Regions from separate parts of the Coprobacillus cateniformis genome, predicted to be linked through region 2. Evidence: a T-box and tRNA genes for the amino acid it is inferred to sense, from the RefSeq annotation. Region 2 holds a T-box; the other holds one or more tRNA genes.
What was found. The T-box of region 2 lies ahead of metG (methionine--tRNA ligase). A T-box ahead of a tRNA ligase gene usually reads a tRNA of that ligase, here a tRNA-Met.
Positions count from the first base shown of each region.

Region 1: it has a tRNA-Met gene. The T-box ahead of metG (methionine--tRNA ligase) is inferred to sense a tRNA for this amino acid. The anticodon was not compared.

Region 1 covers NZ_WSNW01000001.1:3,152,374-3,162,732, reverse strand. The annotation lists gene GQF29_RS15615 (HAD-IC family P-type ATPase) at 1-2,177, opposite strand, end outside; gene GQF29_RS15610 (InlB B-repeat-containing protein) at 2,745-5,114, opposite strand; gene GQF29_RS15605 (BTAD domain-containing putative transcriptional regulator) at 5,245-6,426, opposite strand; tRNA gene GQF29_RS15600 (tRNA-Ile) at 7,048-7,124, opposite strand; tRNA gene GQF29_RS15595 (tRNA-Met) at 7,167-7,243, opposite strand; tRNA gene GQF29_RS15590 (tRNA-Phe) at 7,272-7,347, opposite strand; tRNA gene GQF29_RS15585 (tRNA-Asp) at 7,352-7,428, opposite strand; tRNA gene GQF29_RS15580 (tRNA-Met) at 7,433-7,509, opposite strand; tRNA gene GQF29_RS15575 (tRNA-Ser) at 7,535-7,627, opposite strand; tRNA gene GQF29_RS15570 (tRNA-Ala) at 7,641-7,716, opposite strand; tRNA gene GQF29_RS15565 (tRNA-Pro) at 7,723-7,799, opposite strand; tRNA gene GQF29_RS15560 (tRNA-Arg) at 7,823-7,899, opposite strand; tRNA gene GQF29_RS15555 (tRNA-Leu) at 7,990-8,078, opposite strand; tRNA gene GQF29_RS15550 (tRNA-Cys) at 8,085-8,159, opposite strand; gene GQF29_RS18440 (ABC transporter substrate-binding protein) at 8,296-9,348, opposite strand; gene GQF29_RS18435 (ABC transporter permease) at 9,332-10,006, opposite strand; gene GQF29_RS15540 (ABC transporter permease) at 10,101-10,359, opposite strand, start outside.
Region 2 covers NZ_WSNW01000001.1:1,690,388-1,700,746, forward strand. The annotation lists gene GQF29_RS08560 (polysaccharide deacetylase family protein) at 1-989, shown strand, start outside; gene GQF29_RS08565 (aldehyde dehydrogenase) at 1,055-2,455, opposite strand; gene GQF29_RS08570 (cell division protein FtsQ/DivIB) at 2,528-3,280, shown strand; T-box leader at 3,371-3,565, shown strand; gene metG (methionine--tRNA ligase) at 3,602-5,524, shown strand; gene GQF29_RS08580 (LysR family transcriptional regulator) at 5,633-6,550, shown strand; gene GQF29_RS08585 (hypothetical protein) at 6,683-7,156, shown strand; gene GQF29_RS08590 (S24/S26 family peptidase) at 7,208-7,756, shown strand; gene GQF29_RS08595 (helix-turn-helix domain-containing protein) at 8,110-8,466, shown strand; gene GQF29_RS08600 (LytR/AlgR family response regulator transcription factor) at 8,448-9,146, shown strand; gene GQF29_RS08605 (sensor histidine kinase) at 9,137-10,359, shown strand, end outside.

The DNA of each region.
Region 1 (10,359 bases), 1.5 Mb from region 2:
AACAAACATGTAATTATACTTGCTACAATTGCACGTAAGCGATTTAATGGCATACAGACTATAAATACAACTAAGAAACTAATAAATCCCGCAACGAGAAAGTAATATGTTGAATACATCTTAGCATCAAAATGCAACCATTGCCCAAGAATTCCAATACCTAACATATAAACAATCATTGTCATTGCACAAGGAACAGCTGTAGAAATAACATGTTTTAAAAAACCTTGAGATGATAGTTGTGAAGATCGCTCTAATGTCAGTAAGAAACTAGGGATACCAATAGCTAGCCCACTAATCAAACTCAGCTGTAAAGGAGTAAATGGATAGCTCATTTTCAATGCTGCAAAAATCAAACAAAGTACTGTTGAATAAATCGTCTTTGTGAGATATAAAGAACTGACACGTTCAATATCTGCAATAATTGCACGCCCTTCATTGACAATTGCCTTCATTGATGCAAAGTTAGAATCGAGCAAAACAATATGTGCTGCCTGTTTAGCAGCATCACTTCCAGCTGCCATAGCAATTCCACAATCAGCATCCTTTAGCGCTAATACATCATTAACACCATCACCAACCATGCCAACAACCAACCCTTGCAGCTGGCAGGCCTTGATAATCTGCTGCTTCTGTTCTGGTTTTACACGTCCGAAAACACGATAATGTTTCACAATATTCTGAAGTTCAATTTCATCCTCAGGCAAAGTCGTAGCATCAATATAAAGATCGCCATTTTTTAAACCTGCAAGCTGAGCAACACGTGAAACAGTCATAGGATTATCACCAGAAAGTATGCGAATTTCAACCCCTGCCTTTTCAAAGAAAGATAGTGTATCTTTCGCTTCTTTTCTAATACAATCATGAATAATAATCAGTGCCATTGGAAAGACATGACCAATTTGACTATTGTCCTCATCAACTTTATCTGTTCTCCCAAGTAACAAAACACGTAAACCTTGCTGCGAAAATGCATTGACTTGCCTCAATATTGGGTCATCCTCTCCCAACAAAAACTCAGGCGCACCTAAAACATATTGCCCTTGTTCTTGAAATGCAATTGCACGCATTTTTCGCTGAGAAGAAAACGGAATCATAGCAGTCACTTGATAGCCATCAGGTTTCTGAAAATAATCTCGAAGAGCTTTTTGAGTAGAATTAATATCATCAAAATAATATGCCATTGCACCCATTATTGTTTCAATATTTTGATTTGAATTATCTCCTAAAACAACAACATCTTCAACCTCTAATTCACCAGTTGTAATTGTTCCCGTTTTATCTAAACAAAGAATATTAACACGAGCCAATGCCTCAATTGCTTCCATTTCCTGAATCAAAGCTTTTTTTCTTGCGAGTTTTCCAACACCTAAGATAAAAGATAAACTTGTCAAAAGAACGAGCCCTTCTGGAATCATTCCTATGACACCACCTACAGTCTTCACAATTGCTGTAGCTTGGTCATTAGGAAAAGCAGCCATTTGAGATATAAATAAGATGATACCAACTGGAACAATAACAAAACTCAAAACCTTAATAATTTTTTCAATTGCATCTTTCATTTCAGAGGATGCTTTATTTTTATGTTTAGCCTTATGAACAAGCTGTGTAGAATAGTTATCATTTCCTACTCTAATAACCCGAGCATAGCCACTTCCAGCAACTACAAAACTTCCAGACATTAATTCATTACCATGTTTTTTCTTTACAGGTTTCGATTCTCCAGTTAACATAGATTCATTAACTTCCATACCACGTGATTCAATCACAACGCAATCAGAACCAATTTGATTTCCATTCTCTAAATAAATAACATCATCAAGTACCAATTCATTAATTGGAATAATTTTTTCTTGATGATTTCTCACAACTTTCACTTTCTTAACAGTTACAACGGTTAATTGATCAATAATTTTTTTCACTTTTAATTCTTGATAAATACCTACCAAAGCATTAATTGTAACAACACCCATAAAAGTTAAATTTGTCCAACGTCCAGTAGAAATAATAATTCCTGCCAAGAAGATATTTAAAAGATTAAAGTAAGTCAAAGTATGTTCGAGAATAATTTGTTTCTTTGTTTTAGAAATGTTATCTTGAGAAATATTAATCTGTCCCTTTTCAATACGCTCTTGAACCTCTTGTGTTGATAAACCCTGTTCTTCAATTATATCCATCTTCTCACCTACTTTAACAATATAACATATCGATATGAATAATTTGTGTATATAACAAAGATATGATTAATCATATCATACCATAATTTATAGCCTTTTGACATCATGAAAAATCATCTGTTCTTATAAAACTTATCAAAAATCAATATATAAAATAATATAATCCATTTCCTCATTCATAATTCTCTATTCAAAACATCAACACAATACTTTTACAATGATTATTTCTATTAAATTCAAATAAAATAATTAGAAAAGAGAATCATTTTCAATGATCCCACTGTTTCACAATTCAGTTCAAATTGATTTGTTATCCTTTGAATTCTTTTATCGTCTTAACCAATTTACCTTTCAGATAACTCCCACTCACTATAATTGACTCATCAATAATAAATCATAGATGAGGATACTGTTGATTTTGTGAATAAAAGAAAGGACAAAGCAAAGTCATATTTAAAATATATCTATTTGATCCTTGAAAATATCTACACTAACTGGCACTGCTATACTCTTGCTATATAAAAAAACTGTTCATTCTTTTTGAACAGTTTTTAGGACCGCTATTTTTTAACTCTCATTGATAACTGTTTGTTTTAATTGACCATTATCTTTATATTTTCTACCAATGATAGTCATAACAATCTGGATAAGACTTAATCCCAACATAATAATTGTATATTGATCAGTTAATTTCATTGGCAAGAAGATATTTTCTGTTACAACAAAGATAACAATAGATACTACTGCAATAATTATAGCTACTACTTTTGTCCATCTTCTTCTTGTTCTCATATCTTCATCTTCTTTGTTTCTTTTTGATAACAACAAAGCAATTGCTAGAATAAGACTTAACATGACTGCTATTAAATTAAGAACTGCCCATTGCTTTTCAACTGCTCCATGAGACTTTGGTGTCTGCTGATCTGTGATTTGAGCAATTTCTTCTTGTTCTGTATCATTTTGGTTATTACTTACCTCTCCACCTATTAATGATGTTTGCTGATTTGTATCTCCTGTAACAATCATTCTATCTGGTGGAGTTGGGAGCGTTGGTGCAGGAACAGTTATCTCTGGCAACTCAGTTGGTGGCTGTGTTGGTGGTATGACATCACTAGGATCATCTGCTGGTGGGATAACTGTTTGTCCAATTTGACGATATTGTGCAGTTACTATCTCATCGTTTTGAATGTTCTGATACGTTCCCTTCCAGCCTGTAAATTCATATCCTTCTATAGTTGGTACATCTGGCAAAGTTGCATCTTGACCATATTCTACCACTTGTCTGCTGATAGTATTGCCTTTTTGATCCTGAAATTCCACTGTATATGTATTGATTTTATATTGAGCTGTAATATCTAGAGAAGCTGTAATATTTGTCATATCCTTATCCCAGCCAGTAAAGTGCATTCCTGTTACTTGAGGAGCCTCTGGGGCTCTTGCAAAATCTCCATATTTTACTGTTTCACTCTTAATAACCTGACCATCTTTATCTAAGAACCTTACCTGATATTGTTCTCTTACATATTCAACTTTCATAACATTCTCATCCTTACCAATTGTGAGAGCTGGAGCAGAAAGTAATTTAAATCCTTCCTTATTCTTATCCACAAATTCCGTAATGATGTCATTGAGGTAGCCGCTGCCATTCTCATTTTTATCTATATCAAGTACTCCGTCATAATAATATTGAATAACATATGGATACTCTATTCTATCATAGTAGAAAGATATGACTTGCTGGTCTTGAACAATTTCTATATTCTTATCAGATTTCTCATTATTATATTTATAACCATCATATACGTTTTTCTGTTGGTCAGTAGCATTTATGACCGTTCCTTTAAAAGCAGATTTATTCTCACTTTGAATCAATTTATATCCCTTTATATCTTCCTGATAATATTTAATAGTGTATTGATATGATGGTACAGATTCAAAAATAGCATAATAGACAGAATCATAAATGACACTATCATTGACATTGAAGTCTCTTCCATTTCCATCCATACGTGTATTCCATTTAATAAATCTGTATCCTTCACGAATTGGAGTCTCTGGCATTGTTGCCTTTCCCTCATATTTAATATTTTGAACTGATAGAGTTTCATTACCATTCATAAATGTAACTGTCTTTATATCTCTATCATAATATAAGTTCAGTTCATCATCTTGACCAGCAACAATAGATTTGTCAGACTTCTCAGCATTAAAGATAAAGCCAGTTAATCCAGTTTTTATCATTGACTCAGCTAATATCAGTTGATTATTAGATGCCTGATTCTTTTTTGATTCATAGTTTTTATACTCACCATTCAACTGTTCTGTATAATGATTAACTGTGTACACTTTCTTTTCACTGTTCTTTACATACTTTGCATAGACATTCAAGTCTTCCTTAATAATGGAATCCTTTTCAAATCTATATCCCTGTTCATCATACCACCCCATAAAAGTATATCCTTCTTTTTGAGCAGGATCTTTAGCCTCATATCCAAGGTTATATGGAAAACGAACTGGCTTTGAATCTACTTGTTCATATGTATGATCTTGCGAACTTCTCCAGTCCATAAAATTGACAGTATTATCCATATAAGCACCAAAAATGATATCACAAGAATTTTTCCCCTTATAATCAACTTTTTTCATACCTACTGAAAGATAGAGCTGGATTCCATCGCTAGTTGTAAAATGAGTTGTTCCCCAAACATAAGAATCCTGAGCAAGATTGACATAGGTTTCTTCTTTGACAAGAATACGCTGCTCCAAATCTATTCTCTCACCATCCCAGTTAATATAGTTTTCTTGGTCATCTGTCAAGTAATAATTCACATGGACAGTCTTATCATTTGTTATGGCATTTGCTGGAATAATAGAAGCAGTACATATCATTGAAGCAATGGCTATTATAACTATAACAATTTCCTTTAATTTCCTCATCGTGTCACTATCCTCCAATCTTTATTGTCAGTTAGATTATAGTCACTCATGGTTATATTTTGGTTATATTTGTCATTTTTTGTAATCTTTATGATAAAAGTTCTACTTATTAACCAAGTAGAACTCTTTATCATGAAACCATTGCTTCTTCAATGCTATAATGTAAACGATATTTATTTTGATCACACTTTTTATAAAATTGTGAAGTAATTCTTTGGGCTATCAAATACACATTATCCACTTCTTTACAATTGACAAGTATGACCATTTGTGAATTATTCACTTTTGAAACGATATCACTACTTCTTAAAGAGGTCATGATAATAGTTTTTAATTTATTTAATACATAAATTTGTTTGTCACTTGACTCCTTGGTTTCAATTTTAAATAAAGCAATAAAGTACCTCTTTCTTTCTCTAGCTGCCCCTCGTAACGAAATTTCATATATATTCTTGAAAAGATCATATGAACAATAAAAGGCCTCATCGCGATTATGAGCTTTGTTATCAAGGTTCTCATGGAACTCTGATATACCTACAACATCACTATTTAGTTCATCATTTTGGTTAATACCATATAAATCATTAAAACGTGAAGAAAGACCAAAACCCAAGGCTTTATAAAAATTCTCATCAACCTTATTGTAATATTGCCGAACCTCATGATAATCTTTTGTACCTATAAGTCCATACATATAAAAATAATGTAGTTCCTCTACAAACGGTTCTAAAAGAATAGCACTATATGCAATTCTTTTTATATCCTGATACTTATGCTGCTGTAATAAACATTCACATCCCTTTGAAATCATTTCTATAAAAGCATTTCGATAATACTCCTGTTGTTGTATAATCCATAACAATTGGGAGGAAGTCGTATAAAGATGTCCTTGATAAATACTTAAAACTTGCTGCACATACTCTAATTCATTCTCTTTATAAGTTTGTCCCTCTATTTGAGAATAAAGATTATCAAAATGCATAAAATCACAATCATATGTATAATCCGGATTCATACGATATCCGTTTTTCGTCGTTATAATTAATTCCAGTTTATGCAATCCAGGAATTTTCTTCAATTCGTTTCGCAAACGAAAAACTGTAAATTTCATAGCACTATTAGGATTTTCACTTTCTGACCATAGTATATCCATTAGGAATTCTTTACTGACCTCTACTTGGTTTTGCAACAAAAGAATTTCCAGCAGGTTCACTAATTGTTTCCCAAAATACTGATTAACTACTATTTTTTCATTATAGCATTCAATGACAAAGCAACCAAACATCCTTATTTTTAATATAATATTATCCACTTTCTCACTCTTCTCTATAGAACACACGTTACCATGATAATACTTTTAACCAAGTGAATTACCTTAAAGATCCCTAGTCAATAAAAAAACATCTTATTATTTAGTATAATAAGTATTTTATAAGAAAGTCATTTATGTATTTCACTCTCTTTTAAATGCTTATCTGCTATACAATTCTTTATTATGTAAATTGTCAATTCTATCTTGTTGATCTCTTTTGTTTATCCATAACAAATTAATTCAAGATAAGCCAAACAAGATGTTAAAACTTTTGATGATATTAAAAATCATAAAGATAAAATCAATCACTTGTCACAGAGTAAACATAAATGATAATAACTCGTTTCTATGCATTAATTATATCACACTCACTTATACAGTACAATGAATATACAATTGCATTGAACATGACTTTTTGGTTTCTAATTACAGACATTTAATAATCAAAACAGATATACTTTCAATTAATATAATAATAATTCAAAGTATATCATTAATGAAGTTAAATATCTATGCACCATTAGAAACAATAATTTTTCTTTATACTTAAATACATTATCATTTCAAAACAAAAAAAGTATAATCAAGATTTTCCTATCGACTATACTTTCATATTTCTTATGGTGGACCCTGCAGGACTCGAACCTGCGACCAACCGGTTATGAGCCGGTAGCTCTAACCAACTGAGCTAAGGGTCCAAATAAAATAAAAAGTGGCATATTCACCACTTGTTAGCTTAATGGTAGCGGGGAAGGGATTCGAACCCCCGACCCACCGGGTATGAACCGATTGCTCTAGCCAACTGAGCTACCCCGCCATGTAGTGAATCGTTTGTAAAAAATAAATGGTGGTTCCGGCCGGAATCGAACCAGCGACACGAGGATTTTCAGTCCTCTGCTCTACCGACTGAGCTACGGAACCATAATGGCGGTCTGGACGGGACTCGAACCCGCGACCTCCGCCGTGACAGGGCGGCATTCTAACCAACTGAACTACCAGACCAAAATGGTTGCGGGAGAAGGATTTGAACCAACGACCTTCGGGTTATGAGCCCGACGAGCTACCAGACTGCTCCATCCCGCGATGTTATAAAACTTATTTTTTAAAATGGCGGAGGTTGAGGGATTCGAACCCCCGCGGGACTTTCATCCCCTGTCGGTTTTCAAGACCGATCCCTTCAGCCGGACTTGGGTAAACCTCCGCAATAATATTAATGGTGGAGCTTAGCGGGATCGAACCGCTGACCTCCTGCGTGCAAGGCAGGCGCTCTCCCAGCTGAGCTAAAGCCCCATTAAATGGTCGGGAAGACAGGATTTGAACCTGCGACCCCCTGGTCCCAAACCAGGTGCACTACCAAGCTGTGCTACTTCCCGAATCTTCAATTTTAATTCTCAAATGGCGCGCTAGGCAGGAATCGAACCCACAACCTCTTGATCCGTAGTCAAGCACTCTATCCAGTTGAGCTACTAGCGCATCTCTTTAACAGCGCCATTCAATAATAACATCTTTGCTGTTAATTTGCAACACTTTTTTTCATTTTTTTCAACATTTCTTTTTTAGAAATGGTGCCCAGGGCCGGAGTCGAACCGGCACGGATTTTAAGGTCCGCAGGATTTTAAGTCCTGTGCGTCTACCAATTTCGCCACCTGGGCAGATGATGGAGGTTCCAGCCGGACTCGAACCGACGATGACAGAGTTGCAGTCTGTAGCCTTACCAACTTGGCTATGGAACCATTTTCCTGTTGCTCAAATAGTATATAATATTTTGTATCTGATTGCAATACTTTTTTTACAAAAAAAGTATGTTTCTTTACCCCAATACAAAAAACAAAGTTCTGATGAGGTTTTTTCAACAGAACTTTTTTTAAATTATTGTGCTTTCACTTTTGTCCAATAGTTACTATACATTTCTTTAACATCTTGGCTTTGATATGCAAAAACTTCATCATTTTTATCCATGCGAATAGCATATGCGCTATTTCCTTCAAAATCGCTTTCTGAAGCTTCTTTTGCTGCATTGACATTAGATGTTAAATATCCTACTTCCAATGTGTTATTCAAAGCATTCTCATCACTTATCATATAATTAATAAACTCCATAGCCAATTGTGTTTCTTGACAATCTTTACTAACAACAAAACCATCAAACCAAATATTTGTACCTTCATTTGGCATATAAAAGCCCATATCCTGATTTTCAGCCATAACCGAAGCAGCATCACCAGAGTACATAACTGCCATTGCTTTTTCACTATTTTTCATAGCATCAATTGTTTCATCAGTTGCATATGTTGGATTCATCGTTTTTCTTTGATCAATTAACCAATTATACGCTTTTTCAATCTCATCTTTATTAGTTGTATTCATAGAATATCCTAATGCTTTTAAAGCAACCATGAACGAATCTCTTTCTGAATCATACATATAAATATTACCTTTATATTTTGTATTTCTTAAAACTTCCCAACCCGCACTTAAATCACTTTCAGAAACCTTTGTCTTATCATAAACAATTCCAACATTCCCATAAAAGTAAGGAACCCAATAATCATTATTTTTATCAAAATTTTGATTCAAAACCGAATTATCCAAACTATCCTTATTTGTCATTACATTCCAATCAATTTTTTGTAAAAGGTCTTCTTTAATTAATCTTTCAATCATATATTCAGATGGAACCATAACATCATATTTATCTCCACCTAATAACTTAGTATACATTGTTTCATTAGAATCAAATGTTTCATAAATAACCTTACAATCAAATTCATTTTCAAAACCACTAATGACATCTCTATCAACATATTCTCCCCAGTTAAACACCTTCAATGTTTTAGAAGCACCTTGAGAACTCGAACCACAGCCCACTAAAGTTGATAAAGATAAAACAGAAGCTAAAGCAATTTTAACTAATTTTTTCATTTAATTTCTCCCCTTTTCTTTTTACAATCAAATACGGAACAAAAGTTCCAACCAATAAAACCAACAGAATGACAACAAGAACAATAGTAGATAATGCATAAATACTTGGATTCATACGTTTAGACATGTTGTAAATCACAATTGATATATTTTCAACACCATTACCACTCACAAAGTAAGAAATAATAAAATCATCAAAAGACATTGTAAATGCCAGTAAAGCTCCTGCAACAATTCCAGGTTTAATCTGAGGTAAAATAACCTTTGTTAGTGTTTGGAGTGGTGTGGCTCCTAAATCCATAGCAGCATCAGCTAAATTTTCATCTAATTGTTTCACCTTTGGATAAACATTCGTAATCACATAAGGTGTACAAAAAGCAATATGTGCTAGCAGCATCGTTAAATAGCCTTTCTCAATATTCAAGAAAGAAAAGAATATCATCAAGGAAATAGCTGTAACAATTTCAGGGTTCATAATTGGTAAATTATTAACCTGCATAATAGCTGTACGAACAACTTTCTTTGATTTCGTTAAAGCAATAGCAGTTACAGTTCCTAAAATAGTAGATATAACTGTTGCTAAAATAGCTATTGTAACCGACACAATAACAGCATCTAACAATTGACTGTTTCCAAACAGAGACTCATACCAGCGCATTGAAAAACCTTTAAAATTAGACAAAGATTTAGCGCTATTAAAAGAGAAAAACGCCATAATAATTAAAGGAAAATATAAAAACGCCAAGCACAGACTAATGCATAAAATTTTTACGGATTTTCTTTCTTTTCCCACTACGTTTACCTCCCTCATCTTTTTCATCTGAAACATTTGTACGTTTCTCTACTTTATAAATCAAAGCCATCAAAATAATGACGATGACCGCAAGAACCAGTGATACAGCACTTCCAAAATGCCAATTTCCAACTGTAATAAATTGCTGTTCAATAAAATTACCAATAAGTGAATACTGTCCTCCACCTAACATCTTTGGAATGACAAAAGCACTTATA
Region 2 (10,359 bases):
ATGACTTTAGTAAAGAAGGAGAACAAGAAGTCATTGTGGTTGTTGAAGATGCAGGTGGTAACAAGACAGAAAAATCAGCGAATGTAAAGATTGTCAAAGATGAAGAAAAACCAACATTAAGCGGATTACATGATATAAGTGTTACTAAAAATGGTAAAATTAACTATTTAACAGGTGTTACAGCAAAAGATAATCGTGATCCGCATCCTCAAATTGATGTCAACTCATCTCAGGTTGATACAAATCAGGTAGGAGTATATAATGTTATATATACAGTTACTGATCGTTCAGGAAATAGCAACTCTTATACAAAAAAAGTCACTGTTTCTCAGAAATCAGTAGCAAATCATGGTCAAAGTGGAGATAAAGTTGTTTATCTGACATTTGATGATGGTCCATCTGAAAATACAGCACAAATATTAAATATTTTAGATAAATATAATGCCAAAGCAACATCCTTTGTGACAGGTAATGGACAAAAGTATAATAACCTTATTAAAGAAGCACATAATAAAGGGCATACAATAGGTCTACATACATATACACATAATTATTCTAAAGTATATGCTTCAGTTGATGCATATTTTAATGATTTGAATAAAGTAGGAAAAATGGTAAAGGGGTTAATTGGTTTTGTTCCTAAGTATATAAGATTTCCTGGTGGAGGTTCTAACATGGTTTCTAAAAAATACACACCAGGTATTATGAGTGTTCTTGTGTCAGAAGTGCAAAACAGAGGATATCAATATTATGACTGGAATGCAAGTACAGGGGATGCCAATGGAAACAATATTGCAGTTCATAAATTGGTCAAAGAAGCAACATCAAGTCATGCTCATAATATTATGATTCTTGCTCATGATACAAAGGCAAAATCAACAACAGTGCAGGCTTTACCAAAGATTATTGAATATTATCAAGGGTTAGGTTATACCTTTAAAGGTATAGATGATAATAGCTATGCACCACATCATAAAGTGAATAATTAAATAAGTAAGTTAATATAAAAAGCAGTTCAATTTGAGAGATTTTTGAACTGCTTTTAAGGTTTCGTTTACTTTTCAAATAGACGAATCATTTTTTCTTTAAATGTCGTATAAGGGTAATATCTAAATGGGAGATCAATCCATGTTGCTTTCTTAACAAGACTTCTCGTATGAGAGAAGGTTTCAAAACTCTTTTTGCCATGATATGAACCCATGCCACTATGTCCAACACCACCAAATCCAAGTTGGCTTGTTGCAAGATGGATAATGGTATCATTAATACATCCACCTCCAAAACTACAAGAGTTTAAAAGTTTGTTTTGAACATCTTTATGACTTGAGAATATATAGAAGGCAAGAGGTCTTTCTCTTTTGTTGATGAAATCTATGACTTCATCAATTGAATGATATGTGATAATAGGAAGAATTGGTCCAAAGATTTCTTCTTTCATTAAGGGATTATCACTATCAATATGATCAACAAGTGTAGGTTCAATCTTCAAAGTTTGTAGATTTCCTTTTCCTCCAATAATAATATCTTGATTTTCAAGAAGGTGGGTGAGTCTTTCAAAATGTTTTTGGTTAATAATCTTAACAAGTTGATCATTTTCAAGTGGGTTATCACCAAAGAATTCTAAAATATATTGTTTTATATAGTCTATAAACGGCTTTTTTAAGTTCTCTCTCACTAACAAATAATCTGGCGCGACACATGTTTGTCCAGCATTTAAAAACTTACCAAAGGCAATTCTCTTGGCAGCTAATTTTAAACTATGAGCATCATCAACAATACAAGGACTCTTTCCACCAAGTTCCAATGTCACTGGAGTTAAATAGCGACTAGCTTTAGCCATCACTTGTTTACCAACTTCAACACTTCCAGTAAAAAAGATATAATCAAAACGTTGCTCAAGTAATGCTATATTTTCTTCTCGACCACCCTCAACAACAGCTACATATTTCTCATGACAAGTTTCATGAATCATTTGTTTAATAATATGAGAGACATGAGGTGCATAGGCGCTTGGTTTAATAATAACAGTGTTTCCAGCTGCAATAGCACCAATAGCAGGTTCGATTGATAACATAAAAGGATAATTCCAGGGACTCATAACAAGTGTAACGCCATAAGGTTCATAAGTTTCATAACTAACTCCATAAAACTGAGCCAAGGGAGTCCATACTTTTTTATTTTTCGACCATCTTTTTATATGTTTTAATTGATAATTTATTTCACTTAAAACCAATCCAATTTCAGCCATATAAGATTCAGTAGCATGCTTATTGAGGTCTTTCTTTAAAGCTATTATAATCTTATCTTCATTTTGAGTTATCCATTGTTTTATGTTCTGAATTGTTTTTATACGCATTTGAATATTTTTCGTATCATGTGTCATAAAATATTGACGTTGGGAATCAACTAACTGTGTAATATCCATAATATTCCTCCTATTAATAGTTATTTTCATTATAGCGTAATTCGCATAGTCTTTCAAAACGATTTGTGTTAGAATAAAACAACAGGAAAGGGTGAAACAAGAATGAATGCAGTATATCATGAATATGACGAAAATCCAGTTCGTAAAACATTAAAACAAAGAAAGAAAAAGAAACTGAAAAGAAAAGTCAAAATCTTATTAGTATTATGTCTTTTGATCATACTTGCATTTTATTTAATAAGTGATTATTCAAAAGTAAAATCTATACATATAAGTGGTAATTCTCTTACTGAGAAAGAAGAAATACTTGAACATATTACAATCAGTCAATCATCATACTATATGTTTATGAATACTCATAAAATAGAAAAGCAAATAAAACTATTACCGGCTATTAAAGAAGCTACAGTTCAATGTGACTGGGTAGGGAATATAAAGATTGAAGTGCAAGAAGCACAGCCAATTGCATATGCAAAAATAAATAAAGATATATATGAAATTAATAATATTGGAAATATTATTAAAACGACTGATCAAGATAGAATAAGTTTATTAAAATCATTACCTTATGTCAGTGAATTTAAAGAGGAAAAATTACTAAAACAATTCGCTGAAGGATTCAAAGATGTTCCTACACTTATGCAAAATGAAATAAGTGATATCATATTGTCGCCACAACGTGGTGATGAAACAAGGTTAAAATGTTTATTGAAAGGAGATAAGATTTTGTACATAAGAATTGAGGACTTATCAACAAGACTTGATGATGAAATCTTCAATTATGAAGCATATAAAACAAAGTACAAAGATAAATACAGTTTCTCAATAGAAGGTATTCATTTATATCTTGAATAGAATTAATAAATTGTCTAAAAGATAAAAAAGCGTTAAAAATATATGAGATGATATTGACAATAAAAGTGATATTTGTTAAGGTTAAAGATAGAAAAAGCAAAGAACAGAAGAGATTAAAAGGATGTTTTAGAGAACTGATGGTTGGTGAAAATCAGGACAGAAATTTTATGAGAATGGTCTGGGAGCTGTTATCTTGAATAGTTAGAGATAAACGTTAACTGCGTTAAAGTAATGAGAGACACTTCGGTGTAAAAAAGGTGGTACCGCGTATTTAACGTCCTTTTATAGGGGCGTTTTTTTATTTGGAAGGAGAGAACAAACATGAAAAATCCAAAAGATTATTATTTAACAACAGCAATTACTTATACTTCAGGAAAACCACATATTGGGAATACATATGAAATTATATTAGCAGATGCTATTGCAAGAAGTAAAAGACAAGAAGGATATAATGTTTATTTTCAAACTGGAACTGATGAACATGGCCAGAAGATTGAATTGAAAGCGCAAGAAGCAGGAATCCCTCCTAAACAATTTGTTGATGAAAAAGCAGCGGTTGTTAAAAATATTTGGGATTTAATGGATTCATCATATGATAAATTTATGAGAACAACAGATGAGTATCATATTAAGCAAGTCCAAAAGATATTTAAGAAATTATATGATCAAGGTGATATTTATTTAGGACACTATGAGGGTAAATATTGTACAGCATGTGAATCGTTTTTTACAGAATCACAACTTGTTGATGGCAAATGTCCTGATTGTGGGGGACCTGTTCATGATGCTAAGGAAGAAGCTTATTTCTTTAAGTTATCTAAATATGCAGATCGTTTAATTCAACATATTGAAAATCATCCAGAGTTTATTCAACCTGTTTCAAGAAAGAATGAAATGATGAATAACTTCTTAAAACCTGGTTTACAAGATTTATGTGTATCACGTACAACATTTACTTGGTCTATTCCAGTTGATTTTGATCCTAAACATGTCGTTTATGTATGGATTGATGCATTGACAAATTATATTACTGGTCTTGGTTATGATGTGGATGGAAATCATGGAGAACTGTATAAAAGATATTGGCCTGCTGACTTACATTTAATTGGTAAGGATATTGTAAGGTTTCATACAATTTATTGGCCAATTATGCTAATGGCACTAGACATTCCGTTGCCTAAACAGGTGTTCGGACATCCTTGGTTATTACAAGGGGAAAGCAAAATGTCTAAATCGAAAGGAAATGTAATTTATGCTGATGATTTGGTTCAAATCTTTGGTGTAGATGCCGTAAGATATTATGTTTTACATGAAATTCCTTATGATAATGATGGAAGTATTACATGGGATCTATTAGTAGAGCGTATTAATTCTGATTTAGCTAATATTTTAGGAAACTTGGTTAATAGAACAATTGCAATGACAAATAAATATTTTGATGGTGTTGTGACAAATCCAGAAGTATATGAAGAAGTTGATGATGAGTTAAAGCAAATTGCTTTAGCTATGCCAAAGAAAGTACAAGATTTAATGGATGAGTTCAAAGCATCTAAAGCATTAGACGAAATTTTTGTTTTGTTAAGAAGAACAAATAAATATATTGATGATACAATGCCTTGGGCTCTTGCTAAAGAAACTGACAAACAAGAACGTTTAGCTACTGTTCTTTATAATTTGATAGAAGCTATTCGTTTTGCAGCAATTGCACTAGAACCATTTATGCCATCAACTTCTACAAAAATTTTAGATCAAATTCATACTGATCTAAGAGATTTCAAAGATTTAAGTACTTTTGGATTATATCCAGTGGGAAATAAAGTGACTGATAAACCACAACAATTATTTGCAAGATTAGATCCAAAAGAGGTTGAAAAGAAAGTAGAAGCACTACAACCTAAAAAACAAGAACAAAAAGAAGATGAGAATCAAATTACTATTGATGATTTTGCTAAAATAGAATTAACTGTTGGAACAGTTGAAAAATGTGAAAAGCATCCAGATGCTGATAAATTACTTATTTCTCAAATTAACATTGGAAAAGAAGTTAGACAAATTGTATCAGGAATTGCTGATTTCTATAGTCCAGAAGATATGATTGGTAAGAAAGTTATTGTTGTATCTAATTTAAAACCAGCAGTTTTACGTGGTGTAGAATCACAAGGAATGATTTTAGCTGGTTCTAAGAAAAAGTTATTAGAACTTGTATCTGTTGAAAGCTTACCTAATGGAACAAAAATTAAATAATGAGAAAGTAGGTTCATTTCATGAGCCTGCTTTTCTTTTTAAAGAGAATATTTTATTTTGTGTATTTCATAAATATGATAAAATGAAAATGAAATGTAGGAGGATATCATGAGAAAAGAACAGTTATTTCAGTTTATAGAAGTTGTAGATTGTGGAAGCATAAATAAAGCAGCAGAAAAATTATATATATCTCAGCCTAATTTAAGTCGCTCTATCCATGCTTTAGAGGAAGATATGGGGAAAGCATTGATTATAAGAAACAATAGAGGTGTGACACTTACACCGACTGGGAAAATGTTATATTATTATGCAAGATCTATTTTGAATCAATTTCAGGTCCTTGAAAGATTAAAGGAATTAGATGCTGAACAAATTTATAGTCAGTTATCTATTTCTGTAGATTCTTTATTTTTAAAAGATGATATGATTTTGAATTTTTATAAACGTATAAGCAGTGCTGAAACAGAAATCAAGTTTTTAGAGACAACTGCTGAAGAGGTTCTTCAAAATGTAATTGATATGAAATCTGAAATAGGAATTACAATCTTGAATAACTACCAATTATCAATCTTTAAAAAGATGGCTGAAGTTAAAGATATTGAAGTACAAATATTAGGAAGTGGTCCTTTATATGTACATATAAGTGAAAATAATCCCCTTGCACATAAAGAAATTGTAAATATAAAAGAATTTTTTGAATATCCACGTATTCACTTACCATATGACTTTTTCTCAAATTTAAATTTATCATTATCGATAGATGGCTTTGCCTTATCAGAGTTCAAAAGAAGTATTATAATGAGCAATTATCATGCTATAATCAATATGATAAATCATGCAGATGCCTTGATGTTAGGGAATAAATGGCAGGTGGAGGAATTAAAATATTCGCATATAAAGAGTATCGAAATAGAGAATAGTGGAATCACAATGAACTTTGTTATTATTAAACGAAAACGTGATACAATATCAAATGCAGGTCAAGTATTTTTAGATATTTTGCATGAAAACTATGATTATATTTAGTTATGTATAAATTGATATAACTAGGCATTTCAATTTAAGTATTATACAATCTAACTTTTTTGGAATACAATTAAGATGTATTAAGGAATAACATTCCTAATATCATTTGTATAAAAAAGGAGAAAAAATAATATGAAAAAGAGTACAATTTTAACATTCGCGACAGCAGTAGCAATTGTTGCAACTTCAGCAGGAACATTCGCAGCATGGGATCAATTAGAAGATACATCTGATGTAGCAAATTTGGTTGTTGGAACACCAGTAACAGTACAAGCAGGAACATTAACAACTTTTAGTGAAGAAAGTAGAGTTTTAGGTGATACACTTCCATCATACACAAGTACAGTTGAATTTAATGTTGTTGATAATAATAGTAAAGTCAGTACATTAACACTTCAACCAATATTAACTGATTCAAGTGATCAACCTATAGATTCATCAAAAGCTACAATAGAAATTACACAAGATGGTGCTGATAATGGTTTGACTGGAAATGTTGATTCTAAAGTTGAAGCAACAAATACTTATAATGTTAAGGTGTCAGTCAAAGATGCATCTTTAGCAGGTGAAACTTTAAAAGTTTCTGTGAAAGGAACATTACAATAATAAAATCAACCGTCTTATGACGGTTTTTTTACTCATGAAAGGAGGTATATCATGCGTTATTTCAAACCATTTCTTCAAATTATACATAAAGTATTTATAATTGAACTTATTTTTTGTTTTACACTCATCATATACTTTCCTGATAAAGTGGCAGAAGTAACAGGCTATCGTCTTTATACTGTTTTGTCAGATAGTATGGAGCCGAAAATTCCGACTTACTCACTTGTTCTTACAAAACTCATACCTGTTGAAAAGACAATTCAACCAGATACAATTGTAACATTTGAAGCTGATCGATTTGGTGAAAATATTTTATTAACTCACTATTTTAGGGAAACACAGATAGGTAATGATGGGAATACTTATTATAGGACACAAGCTGAAGGTAAAGATTTCTTTGATAATTATGAAACCAAAAGAAGTGATATTATTGGAGAATACATTTACCATATACCATATATTGGAAAGATTTTCTTATTTTTGAAAAGTTCTTTTGGATTGGTGTATATGGGAGAATTATTTGTTATTTATTTAATAAATATATTAATTAAAACAAGGTGGAAAGAAAAAGAAGTAAAGTTAAGGAAACAATTAGCTTAGGTATAAACTATGTATTGAATTACATTCTTGATTTGTAATAATCATATGGTGTGATTGAAGACATAGTTTTTATATTTAAATTATCTGATATGAAAAGTGTAAAGGTGTTTGGTGAAGCATTATGATCATCTTAATAAATTCTATAAAAATTATAAGTAATGAAAAATTTAGTGATTATGGTATAAAAAGATATACAGTTTTTAGTAGAATACAGGACAGCTCTTAATTATTATCAATTAGATACAATTTGTTGACGAATATATGTGAATACTCATTTTATGAGTACGAAAACAATAAATGTGAGTAAATTGATGTATGTGTTTACTTTATAATGAAATATGAGGTGAATAAGTATGTCGAAAATAAAAGAGTTAAGAGAACAATGTGGTTTGACACAGGAGGAGTTTGGAGACAAGATAGGTATGTCTCAGCAAACAGTAAGTAGAATAGAGAAAAATATAGACTCATTAGATATAAAAACATTAAAAATCATTAGTCAATACTTTCACGTGCCAATCAATTATATAATAGGAGAAGATACTAAAAAATATAATATGTATGTTCATGAAAGTTCAATATCTGTACTTGCAGAATATCCTTTTATAAATCAATATCTTCTATCCCTTGATCCAGAAGCATTAAAACATATTAATGAAGCACTTAAAATTCAATATGCTAAGGAAGATAATGAATGTTTAATATTGCAATAGTTGATGATGAATGGGCTTTTCTTCAATTAATCAGTTCACAAATGCTTAAGACAGACTACTATAATGATATAGAGATATACAAGTTTTTAACATGTGAAAAACTATTAAAAGAAAAAGAGAAAATCAATTTCCATCTTATCTTTATGGATATAGATCTAAGAGAAACCGATGGTATAGAATTTGTTCATAAGCATTTTTATAATACTCCCATTATTTACATAACTTCTCACGCAGATAGAATGGCGGATTGTATTGACCATAATGTTTATAAGTTCGTATTAAAAGAGAATATAGAAGTTTTCTTTCAAAATCAATTTCAAGATATATATACTCGCCTAAAAGATTCTTTTATTCAGATTAATTATAATAGTAATATTACGCTATTAGATGTTAATGAGGTTATTTATGTAAAATATGAAAAAAGAGATATCTGGCTTTATACAAAATCAAATAAATATATCATGAAAAGAGTCAGTTTATCTGCTTTTATGAAACATTATCAATATGAATTTTTAGGTATTAACAAAAATACATATATAAATTGGAAGCATATCCTATCAATAACTAAAGATAAGGGAGTCCTTTTAAAGGGGAAACATAGGTGTTTGCCCATATCTAGCAATAGATATTATAGATTAATAGATGAATACGTAGAAAGAAGAGGAGGGATATGGTTTTAGAGTATTTATATTGTTTGATTTATGAAACGGTTATTGGTTATATCTTTTATCAGTTAATTAAAAAAGATAGTCAAAGAATTATTATCAGAATCGTGTTTCTATCATTTATAAACTTTATAATAACATATCTTATTGGTCACCTCTTAGGACAATTAGTAGTATATGATATTCCATATTTAGGAATATTATTGAATCTAATTTTGCTCTATATTGAAATACAAGTATATAAGAATATTATATATAATTATGCATTGGTTGGTTTTGTAATAAGTAGTTATTATTGTTTGTATGGGTTTATATCTTTAATCATAAATAGAATGAGTATACATATTTTTCATCTCGATTTTTCTGATCTTTATGCAGTAGGATTTATGAGAATCATAATTATATTCATAATCGTTATGATATCATTTTTGATAATGAAATATCTTATCAAAATAACCAATATAAAAAATGCTTATCTTCCTCAACAATATATATGTTTCTACAACCTTATCATTATTATTGTCATCTTGATAGTGATGTTATTATCACAATATATTGTTTATGATGACAGTCATGTTCTTCTTATCTTCTTTTTCATTATTATTCTTTACACCTGTTTTCATATCTTACTTCATCAAACAATGAATATATATAGAGAAAAAGAAGTAGAAAAAACAAAAAACCAAATGAATAATATGATTCTTCAAAATATTAATCTTCACATAAAGAATCAAGAAGAAATAAAGAAATTTAAACATGATATTAAAAACAAATTGGAAACTATTCAATATCTGAATCTTGAACATAGTCATCAATTATATAATGAAGTTATTCAAGAATTAAAATCCATTGACAAACTCATTCATACTCAAAATCCATATATAGATGCCATTATTAATACAAAATACGCTCAATATAAAGATCAAATTAAATTTCACTGTGTTGTAAAAAGTATTGAAGATGGACATATGAAAGTCACAGACCTCTGTTCAATATTATTTAATCTTCTTGATAATGCAATAGAAGAAACATTAAAAACAAATCAAAAAGAAATCAATATATATATCGAGTATTCTCTCAATGAATTAATTATACAGGTCAAAAACCCTATTGTTAATCACAATATCGATTGGGTAAGCCATAAAGGTGGAGAACATCAAGGACTAGGTCTAACAATTATTCAAGAAAAAGTTAATCTATATAATGGAATATATAAAAAACAGATAAC